Regions from separate parts of the Streptomyces sp. NBC_00846 genome, predicted to be linked through region 2. Evidence: riboswitches for the same ligand, from Rfam matches in the RefSeq annotation. Region 2 holds a riboswitch; each other region holds the start of a gene.
What was found. Region 2 has a riboswitch for thiamine pyrophosphate ahead of thiO (glycine oxidase ThiO). Riboswitches for the same ligand answer to the same signal wherever they lie in the genome.
Positions count from the first base shown of each region.

Region 1: another riboswitch for thiamine pyrophosphate. It lies ahead of thiC (phosphomethylpyrimidine synthase ThiC); the one in region 2 lies ahead of thiO (glycine oxidase ThiO).
Region 3: another riboswitch for thiamine pyrophosphate. It lies ahead of OG936_RS26105 (thiamine ABC transporter substrate binding subunit); the one in region 2 lies ahead of thiO (glycine oxidase ThiO).

Region 1 is NZ_CP108846.1:3,782,167-3,785,518, reverse strand. It holds gene OG936_RS17425 (GNAT family N-acetyltransferase) at 1-1, opposite strand, end outside; gene thiC (phosphomethylpyrimidine synthase ThiC) at 147-1,961, opposite strand; TPP riboswitch at 1,954-2,087, opposite strand; gene OG936_RS17415 (YibE/F family protein) at 2,158-3,352, shown strand, end outside.
Region 2 is NZ_CP108846.1:1,740,384-1,743,735, reverse strand. It holds gene OG936_RS08060 (thiazole synthase) at 1-490, opposite strand, end outside; gene thiS (sulfur carrier protein ThiS) at 493-681, opposite strand; gene thiO (glycine oxidase ThiO) at 786-1,970, opposite strand; TPP riboswitch at 1,966-2,080, opposite strand; gene OG936_RS08045 (NAD(P)/FAD-dependent oxidoreductase) at 2,535-3,352, shown strand, end outside.
Region 3 is NZ_CP108846.1:5,659,722-5,663,073, reverse strand. It holds gene OG936_RS26110 (ABC transporter permease) at 1-266, opposite strand, end outside; gene OG936_RS26105 (thiamine ABC transporter substrate binding subunit) at 443-1,555, opposite strand; TPP riboswitch at 1,629-1,745, opposite strand; gene rlmN (23S rRNA (adenine(2503)-C(2))-methyltransferase RlmN) at 1,801-2,907, opposite strand; gene OG936_RS26095 (phosphatidate cytidylyltransferase) at 3,010-3,352, opposite strand, start outside.

The DNA.
Region 1 (3,352 bases), 2.0 Mb from region 2:
TGTGCGGATCCTACGGACACGCAACCGCCCTGATCACCTGCTTTTCGGCACCGAGCGTCCGGAGCCTGCCGCGCGAACGCGGAGAGCCGCGGCTGAGTGGCGAAGATCTGCTGCGGTCTTCGCCCCTCGGCCACGCGTCAAACGGATCAGTCCGCGATCGGCAGATAGACCCGGTTGCCGGCTGCCGCGAACTCCTTGGACTTGTCCGCCATGCCCGCCTCGATCTCCGCCTGCGAACCGCCGTGTTCGCGACGGATGTCCTGGGAGATCTTCATCGAACAGAATTTCGGCCCGCACATCGAGCAGAAGTGCGCGGTCTTCGCCGGTTCGGCGGGCAGCGTCTCGTCGTGGAACTCCCGTGCCGTGACCGGGTCGAGAGCCAGATTGAACTGGTCCTCCCAGCGGAATTCGAAACGGGCGTCGGAGAGCGCGTCGTCCCAGTCCTGCGCCCCCGGGTGCCCCTTGGCGAGGTCTGCCGCATGGGCCGCGATCTTGTACGTGATGACGCCGGTCTTCACGTCGTCACGGTTGGGCAGGCCGAGGTGCTCCTTGGGCGTGACATAACAGAGCATCGCCGTGCCCCACCACGCGATCATCGCCGCGCCGATGCCCGAGGTGATGTGGTCGTACGCCGGAGCGACATCGGTGGTCAGCGGGCCGAGCGTGTAGAACGGCGCCTCCTCGCAGATCTCCTGCTGGAGGTCGATGTTCTCCTTGATCTTGTGCATCGGGACATGGCCCGGGCCCTCGATCATGGTCTGGACACCGTGCCGCTTGGCGATCGTGTTCAGTTCGCCGAGTGTGCGCAGTTCGGCGAACTGGGCCTCGTCGTTGGCGTCGGCGATCGAGCCGGGGCGCAGACCGTCGCCCAGCGAGTACGTCACGTCGTACGTAGCGAGGATCTCGCAGAGCTCCTCGAAGTGCTCGTACAGGAACGACTCCTTGTGGTGCGCGAGACACCACGCCGCCATGATCGAACCGCCGCGGGAGACGATGCCGGTCTTGCGTCGGGCGGTCAACGGGACGTACGGCAGGCGCACGCCGGCGTGGACCGTCATGTAGTCGACGCCCTGCTCGGCCTGCTCGATGACGGTGTCCTTGTAGATCTCCCAGGTCAGCTCCTCGGCCCGGCCGTCGACCTTTTCGAGCGCCTGGTAGAGGGGAACGGTGCCGATCGGCACGGGGGAATTGCGCAGTACCCACTCACGGGTGGTGTGAATGTTGCGGCCGGTGGACAGATCCATGACGGTGTCGGCGCCCCAGCGCGTCGCCCACGTCATCTTCTCCACCTCCTCCTCGATGGAGGACGTCACCGCGGAGTTGCCGATGTTGGCATTGACCTTCACCAAAAACCGCTTCCCGATGATCATCGGTTCGATCTCGGGGTGGTTGACGTTGGCCGGCAGTACGGCCCGGCCTGCAGCGATCTCCTCGCGCACCACCTCCGGCTCGACGTTCTCCCGGATCGCCACGTACTCCATCTCCGGGGTGATCTCACCCCGGCGGGCATACGCGAGCTGGGTCACCGGCTGCCCGTCCCGGCTGCGGCGGGGCAGCCGGGGCCGGCCGGGGAAGACCGCGTCGAGGTTGCGCAGTCCTTCCCCGAGCTCTCGGCTTCGCTCGAGCAGGGGAGACCCCGTCCGCGGCGAGGTGTGCTTGAGCCCGTCGTCCTCGGGGCGTGCGGGGCGGCCCGGGTACTCCTCGGTGTCGCCGCGCGCGATGATCCAGTTCTCCCGAAGCGGTGCGAGTCCGCGACGGACATCGGTCTCGGTGGTGGCATCGGTGTACGGCCCCGACGTGTCGTACAGCGTCACGTCCTTGCCGTTGGTGAGGTGCACCTGACGGACCGGCACCCGGAGGTCCGGGCGTGAGCCCTGGACGTATCCCTTGTGCCAGCCGATGGACTTCCCGGCCTCGGCGCTCTGGTTCGAGGCAGGCGTGTGTGCGTCCGCTGTGGTCATGAGACCTACTCCCTACGCCGGCATTACCCGGTAACAGGTTCGGCGGTCGGCGCAGCCTGTCCCGTACGGATGTACGGATATCAGCGCCCTCTCAGCCCGGTGCTCCGAGCTCCCGCGTGTGCAAAGGTCCCTCAACGCTAGCGCCCCGTCCGGCGCAATGAACAGAGGGCCCCTCTCTTCTTGCGATGATCGGCCGGTGACGTCCCCCCAAATCGACTCCGAACCGCGAGGCCATCAGCACGGCCACTCGCACAGCCATGGCCCCGCAGCGCCCGTCTCGAAGCATCTGCGCAAGGTCATCACGGCCGTGCTCATCCCGTTCGCCACCGCGGTCGTCGTCGGCCTGGTGGTGCTCTGGCCGGGTGGCGCGCCCCCGCACGATCGGACCGGTGTCGGTTTCGACCGGCAGACCCAGCAGGCGAAGGTGGTGAAGGTCGACAAGGTGGACTGCAAGGACGTGAACGCCTCCCAGATGCCCGTCAGCGGCGAGACCACCCCGCCGTCGGGGAGCGGGCCGGGGCTGTGCGAGAAGGCCACCGTCGAGGTGACGACCGGCCACGACAGGGGCCGGACCTTCGTCGAGATCGTCCATCCCGACGCACCGCGTCAGTTGCGCCGGGGTCAGGGCGTGGTCGTGGCGTACGCCCCCGACGCGCCCCATGATCTGCAGTACTCGGTGACGGATGTGAACCGGAAGTTCCCGATGGCGCTGCTGGCCGGGGTCTTCGCCCTGGTCGTGGTCGCGGTGGGCAGGATGCGCGGGGTGATGGCACTGGTCGCGCTCGCCGTGTCGTTCGCGGTACTGACCCTGTTCATCCTCCCGGCCGTCCTTCAGGGCTCGAATCCCCTGCTCGTCGCGGTGATCGGGGCCAGTGCGATCATGCTGATCGCGCTCTACATGTGCCACGGCTTGACGGCCCGCACCTCGGTCGCGGTGATCGGCACACTGATCTCGCTCCTGCTGATCGGGCTGCTCGGATCACTCTTCATCGGCTGGGCGAGCCTGACGGGCAACACCGACGACAGCACCGGTCTCATCCACGGCCTGTACCCGCACATCGACATGAGCGGCCTGCTGCTGGCCGGTGTCATCATCGGTTCGCTCGGGGTCCTCGACGATGTGACGGTCACCCAGACATCCGCGGTCTGGGAGTTGCACCAGGCGAACCCGATGATGGGTGCGCGGGGGCTCTACAAGGCGGGGATCAGGATCGGGCGCGACCACATCGCCTCGGTCGTCAATACGCTGGTGCTCGCCTACGCGGGCGCCGCGCTGCCGCTGCTGCTGCTGTTCTCGATCGCCCGGAGCAGTGTGGGGACGGTGGCCAACAGCGAGCTGGTGGCGGAGGAGATCGTACGAACGCTGGTCGGCTCGATCGGACTGGTCGCCT
Region 2 (3,352 bases):
TGCCGAGGCCGGAGCCGATGGGGGAGCCGAGCGGCATGACCGCCGCGCACCCCACGTCCTGGAGCCTGCGGGCCAGCACCGGGTCGTCATTGGTGTACGGCAGCACGGTGAAGCCGTCGTCCACCAGGGTCTCCGCGGCGTCCAGCAACTCGATCGGATCGGGCAGCAGGGTCCGCTCGTCGGCCACCACCTCCAGCTTGATCCAGTCGGTGCCGAGCGCCTCGCGGGCCAGCCGGGCGGTCAGCACGGCCTCGCCCGCGGTGAAACAGCCCGCCGTGTTCGGCAGGACGCGGATGGAGAGCCGCTGGAGGACGGAGAGGACCGAGCCCTGCACGGTCGGGTCGAGGCGGCGCATCGCGACGGTGGTCAGCTCGGTGCCGGAGGCGGTCAGGGCACGCTCCAGCACATCGAGGCTGGGTGCCCCGCCCGTTCCCATGATCAGCCGGGAGCCGAAGGAGGTGTCGCCGAGGGCGAAGAGGTCGTCGGCCATCGTCAGCCTCCCTGGACCGCGGTCAGGACCTCGACGCGGTCACCGTCGCCGAGCACGGTGGCGGACCACCGGCCGCGCGGGACGACGGTCTCGTTGACGGCGGCGGCGACGCCGGAGTGCGCCGTGGTCAGGGTGGCGGCAAGGGCGTCCAGGGTGATGCCCGCGGCGAGGAGACGGACCTCGCCGTTCACGGAGACGGAGACGGGTACGGGGACGTGTGCGGAGAGGTGCGCGGGATCGGAGGGCGATGCGGGCCGGGGGCGGGGCGCGGGCTCGGAGAGGGGCGCGGGCTCGGTCATGCGGGCTGCTCCTGACGTACGGGGGCGGCGGCGGGCGGGAAGCGGTGCGGGGTGAAGGGGCGGGCCGGCTCGGGCAGCTCGCCGTCGGCCAGCAGCGCCGCCATGACGTCGCCGGTGACGGGGGTGAGCAGCACTCCGTTGCGGTGGTGGCCGGCGGCGAGGTGGAGACCGGGCAGGGCCGTGGGGCCGAGCAGCGGGGCGTTGTCGGGGGTGGCGGGGCGTAGACCGGCGCGGGTCTCGGTGAGCGGCAGCTCGGTGATGCCGGGCACCAGCTCGTGGGCGTCCCGCAGCAGCTCGTAGACGCCGCCCGCGGTGACAGTGGTGTCCCAGCCCATCTCCTCGCTGGTGGCGCCGACGACCAGTTCGCCGTTCTCGCGCGGTACGAGATAGACGTGGCTGCCCCGGACCATGGCCCGGACCGTCCGGGTGAGGAAGGGGGCGTACGCGGCGGGCACGGTCAGCCGCAGCACCTGCCCCTTCACCGGCCGGATCGGCGGCACGACCTCGGCCGGCAGCCCCGGCAGCCGGCCACTGAGGCTGCCCGCGGCGAGCACGACCTGGTCGGCGCCGAGCTCCGTGCCTCCGGCGAGCACGGCTCCGGTGGCCCGGTCGCGTACGACCGTCAGGCGCTCCACCCGGTCGCGGTGGAAGACCACCCCGGCCCGCTCGCAGGCGGTCAGCAGCGCGGCGGCCAGCCGGCGCGGATCGATCTGGTGGTCGCCGTCGACCCGCAGACCACCGCGGACGCCGGGCGCGAGCATCGGCTCCAGACGGCGGCATTCGCGGCCCGTGAGCCACTCCGACTCCAGGCCCGAACGCTGCTGCAGGGCGTGCAGTTCCCGCAGATGGGCGCGGTCGTCGGAGTCCAGCGCGACGGCCAGGGTGCCGCAGGCGCGGAAGCCGGTCTCCCGCCCGCTCGCCGCTTCCAGTTCGGCCGCGAAGGCCGGATAGCGGGCGGCCGAGGCGACATTGAGGGCCAGCAGCATCTGTTCGCCGTAGTGGAGTTCGGTGACGGCGGCCAGCATGCCGGCCGCCACCTGGGCGGCCCCGCCGCCCGGTTCGGGGTCGGCGACCGCGATGCGCAGTCCGCGCTGCGCGGCCCGCCAGGCGGTCACCAGACCGATGATCCCGCCCCCGATGACGAGGACGTCGGATCCGTTTCCGTTCCGAGAAGAACGCATGGGTGCCAACCCCTCCCTTCGCCGGCATGACCCGGATCAGGTTCGTACGGTCGGAGGCCGCCCCAGCCTCCCTCTCAGCCCGGTGCGTCCGGACTCCCGCGAGTGTTTTAGGCCACCCTAAACCGTTCCTGGGCAGTGAGCAGGAACGGGTCCTGTCTCACCGGTACGCCCCGAACGGTCTTGGGCGCACTGGTCCTCCGCTTTCGTCTCCTGGGCGGCGACGAATATCACGTATGGGCCCGTTCCACGTGGGTGGAATCCCCGCGACCTGGCCATGTGGGTGTGGTCAGAGGCGACGGGGAGGCCCCGAACCATCGCTCCGGTGGAACGGGGGCCCCGACTGCTGACACCACACGCGACGTCCCGGATCGCTTTACATGCGTTACGCACACCTCGCCAGGCATACCCACAGAACGTCACGCCGTTCACTCAATCGTGCCTATGTTCGCCAAATCGGGTTACTGGCAGAGCAGTTGTGCGCCCAGTCGCAGGAGGGTGGCGGGACGAGCACGGTGGAAGAGATCCCACTTTCCTGACGAGGTGTCAGATGCTTAAGGTGTACGGGTGAGCGAGCAGCAGCAGTCAGAGCAGCCGGACCGGCAGGCAGGGCGCCGCGTCGTCATCGTCGGCGCGGGCATGGCCGGTGTGCAGACGGCGGTGGCCCTGCGGGAACAGGGCTTCACCGGCTCCGTCGCCCTGATCGGCGCCGAACCGCACCAGCCCTACGACCGGCCCCCGCTGTCCAAGGCGGTGCTGCTCGGCAAGGCCGAGGACTCCGCCTTCGACGTCGATTTCGATGCGCTGGACATCGATCTGCAACTGGGACGCGAAGTCACCGGCGTGCGCCCCGGCGCGCATGAGCTGGACACCCCGTCGGGACCCGTGCCCTACGACGTGCTGGTGATCGCAACCGGCGCCGAACCGGTCGTCCTGCCCGGCGCCGAGGGGGTGCCCGGCGTCCATCTGCTGCGCACCCTCGACGACGCGGCGCGGCTGCGTCCCGTCCTCGACGAGCGGCACGGCGTCGTGGTCGTCGGCGCGGGCTGGATCGGCGCCGAGTTCGCCACCGCGGCCCGCGCCGCGGGCTGCGAGGTCACCGTCGTCGAGGCCGCCGACCGGCCCCTCGCGGGCGCGATGCCCGCCGAGGTCGCCGCCCCGATGGCCGCCTGGTACGCCGAGAGCGGCGCCGAACTCCTCACCGGAGCCCGGGTCGCCCGCATCGAACCGGGCCGGGTGATCCTCGCGGACGGCCGCACGATCCCGGCCGGAGCGGTCGTCGTCGGAATCGGCGCACGGCCCGCCACCGACTGGCTGGCCGGCTCCGGCATCGCGCTCGGCCCCGACGGATCGGTGACCGCCGACGGGGCGCTGCGCACCTCGCA
Region 3 (3,352 bases), 3.9 Mb from region 2:
GTGACGACCGCCCGCAGCAGTTGTTTGCCGGGGAAGTCGAAGCGGGCGAAGACATAGGCGCCGGGCAGTGCGATCAGCAGGGTCAGCGCGGTCGAGGCGAGCGCCTGCCAGGTGGTGAACCAGAGGACGTCACGGATGTCCGGCCGGGTCAGCACCTCGCCGATCCGGCCGAACTGCCAGACGCCGTCAGCCTTCAGGCCACGGCCGACGATCGCGGTGACCGGATAGGCGAAGAACAGGGCGAAGAACGCGACGGGCAGGGTCATCAGGCCGAGCCGCGCCGCGCCCCCGCGCCGCGCCTTCGCGCGCGCGACGTCCGCGTGCCCGGAGCGGCCGCGCGGCTCCTCACCACGCGGCCCGTCCCGGTGCGCACCCGTCCCGCCCGGGCCCGTCCCGCCCGGGCCCTGCCCGCCCGCGCCCGTTCCGCGTACGGGCGTCTTCGCTACTTCACTACGAGCGAGGACCACGACTGGACCCACTGCTCACGGTTCTTGGAGATCTGGTCCGGGGCGACGGTCGTCGGCCTGTCCACCGTTGCACCGAACTTCGTGAAGAGCTCCGGCAGTTTCGCGCCCTTGGTGACCGGGTTCACGAACATGTTGAGCGGCATGTCCTCCTGGAACCTCTTGCTGATCAGGAAGTCCAGCAGGGCCTTGCCGCCCGCCTCGTTCTTCGCGCCGCTCAGCAGCCCCGCGAACTCGATCTGGCGGAAGCAGGTCCCGGTGGCGACCCCGGTCGGGGCGGCAGTGGGCTGCGGCTTCGCGTAGAGCACCTCGACGGGCGGGCTGGAGGCGTACGAGACGACGAGCGGCCGGTCGGCCTTGGCGTTCTTGCCGCCCGCGGAGCCGGAGAACTCCTCGTTGTACGCCTGCTCCCAGCCGTCGACGACCTTGACGCCGTTGCTCTTCAGCTTCTTCCAGTAGCCCTGGTAGCCCTTCTCGCCGTAGGTCGCGACGGTGCCGAGGAGGAAGCCGAGGCCGGGCGAGGAGGTCTGGGCGTTCTCGGTGACGAGGAGGTTCTTGTACGCGGGCTTCGTCAGGTCCTCGAAGGACTGCGGCGGCGCGAGCTTCTTGTCGGCGAAGTACTTCTTGTCGTAGTTGACACAGATGTCGCCGGTGTCGATCGGCGTGACCCGGTGCTCGGTGGCGTCGAGTTGGGTATCGGACGCCACCTGGTCGATGCCCTTCGCCGCGTACGGCGTGAAGAGACCGCTGCCGAGGGCGCGGGAGAGCAGGGTGTTGTCGACGCCGAAGAACACGTCACCGCGCGGGGAGCCCTTGGTCAGGATCTCCTGGTTGAGCGCGACACCCGCGTCGCCGCTCTTCAGTACCTTGACGGTGTAGCCGGTCTGCTCGGTGAACTCCTTCAGCACGTCCTTGGAGGCGTTGAAGGAGTCATGGCTGACGAGCGTCACGGTCTTCGAGCCCGAGCTCTTCTCGGAGCCGGAACCGGAGTCCGACGTATCGGAACTCCCGCATCCGGCAAGCGCGGTGACGCCGAGCGCGGCGGCAACGGCCGTCGCCGCGAGCTGCTTGGTCCTGCGCGTGGTGCTCATTGTGGATTCCTCCTGGGTTTTGGCCAGGAAGAGACGCGGCCCTGCCCACGGGAGGCGGGCAGGGCGCAACAGCATGAGTTGATGACCGAACTTCCTACCCGGAATGACCCGGGCGAGGTTCAGAGGGTCTGCGGCCGACCTGTCCTCGGTGCCGCACTCTCAGCGCTGTGGCGCTCCCCTGTCGGAATATGAAGTTGATTCTATGAAGTTGATTTCAGGCCCAGGTTACACGGGCCGTTCCGGCCTCAGCGCTCGGCCGCCGCCAACTGCCCGCAGGCGCCGTCGATCTCCTGGCCGCGGGTGTCCCGCACGGTCACCGGCACCCCGTGTGCCGCGATCGCCTCGACGAAGGCCTTCTCGTCCTCGGGACGCGACGCGGTCCACTGGGACCCGGGCGTGGGGTTCAGCGGGATCAGGTTGACGTGCACCCGCCTCCCCTTGAGGAGCCGGCCGAGCCGATCGCCGCGCCATGCCTGGTCGTTGATGTCCCGGATCAGCGCGTACTCGATGGAGATGCGACGGCCGGACTTCTCCGCGTACTCCCACGCGGCGTCCAGCACCTCACGCACCTTCCACCGCGTGTTCACGGGGACGAGCGTGTCGCGCAGCTCGTCGTCCGGGGCGTGCAGCGACACGGCGAGACGGCACTTGAAGCCCTCGTCGGCGAAGCGGAGCATCGCGGGCACCAGGCCGACGGTGGAGACGGTGATCCCGCGCTGCGAGAGCCCCAGCCCGTCCGGCTCCGGGTCGGTCAGCCGGCGGATCGCGCCGACGACCCGCTTGTAGTTGGCCAGCGGTTCACCCATGCCCATGAAGACGATGTTGGAAAGCCGCGCCGGGCCTCCCGGGACCTCCCCGTCGCGCAGCGCCCGCATGCCGTCCACGATCTGGTGCACGATCTCGGCGGTCGACAGATTGCGGTCGAGACCGGCCTGTCCCGTGGCGCAGAAGGGGCAGTTCATCCCGCATCCCGCCTGTGACGAGATACACATCGTCACCCGCTCCGGGTAGCGCATCAGGACGGACTCGACGAGCGTCCCGTCGTGCAGCTTCCACAGCGTCTTACGGGTGGTGTCGTCGTCGCAGCTGATGTGGCGGACCACGGACATCAGATCGGGGAACATCGCTTCGGCGAGCTTGTCCCGCGAACCGGCCGGGATGTTGGTCCACTCCGCCGGGTCGTGCGCGTACCGCGCGAAGTAGTGCTGCGAGAGCTGCTGGGCGCGGAACGGCTTCTCGCCGATCGCGGCAACGGCTTCCTTGCGCTCGGCGGGCGTGAGGTCGGCGAGATGCCGCGGCGGCTTCTTGGCTCCGCGGGGCGCGACGAAAGTGAGTTCTCCGGGCTTAGGCATGGTCCATCCAGTGTCGCAGACAGAACAGTGAGGGCCCGCCGCCCTGTGGACAACGGACCCTCACTCGCAAAAGCCCAGGTCAGGAAGGTAGAGCTCGGGGGATCAGCCGGAGCCCACGAACAGCACCAGCAGCAGCCAGACCACTGGGGCGGTCGGCAGCAGCGAGTCCAGCCGGTCCATGATGCCGCCGTGCCCCGGCAGCAGCGTGCCCATGTCCTTGATTCCGAGGTCCCGCTTGATCATCGACTCGCCCAGGTCACCGAGGGTGGCGGTGGCCGCGACCGCGAGCCCCAGCAGCAGCCCCTGCCACCAGGAACCGCCGTCGATCAGGAACTGCATGCACAGCGCACCGGCGGCCATCGCGAAGGCGACGGCCCCGAACAGGCCCTCGCGGGTCTTCCCGGGGCTGATGCGCGGCGCGAGCTTGTGCTTCCCGAAGCGCCAG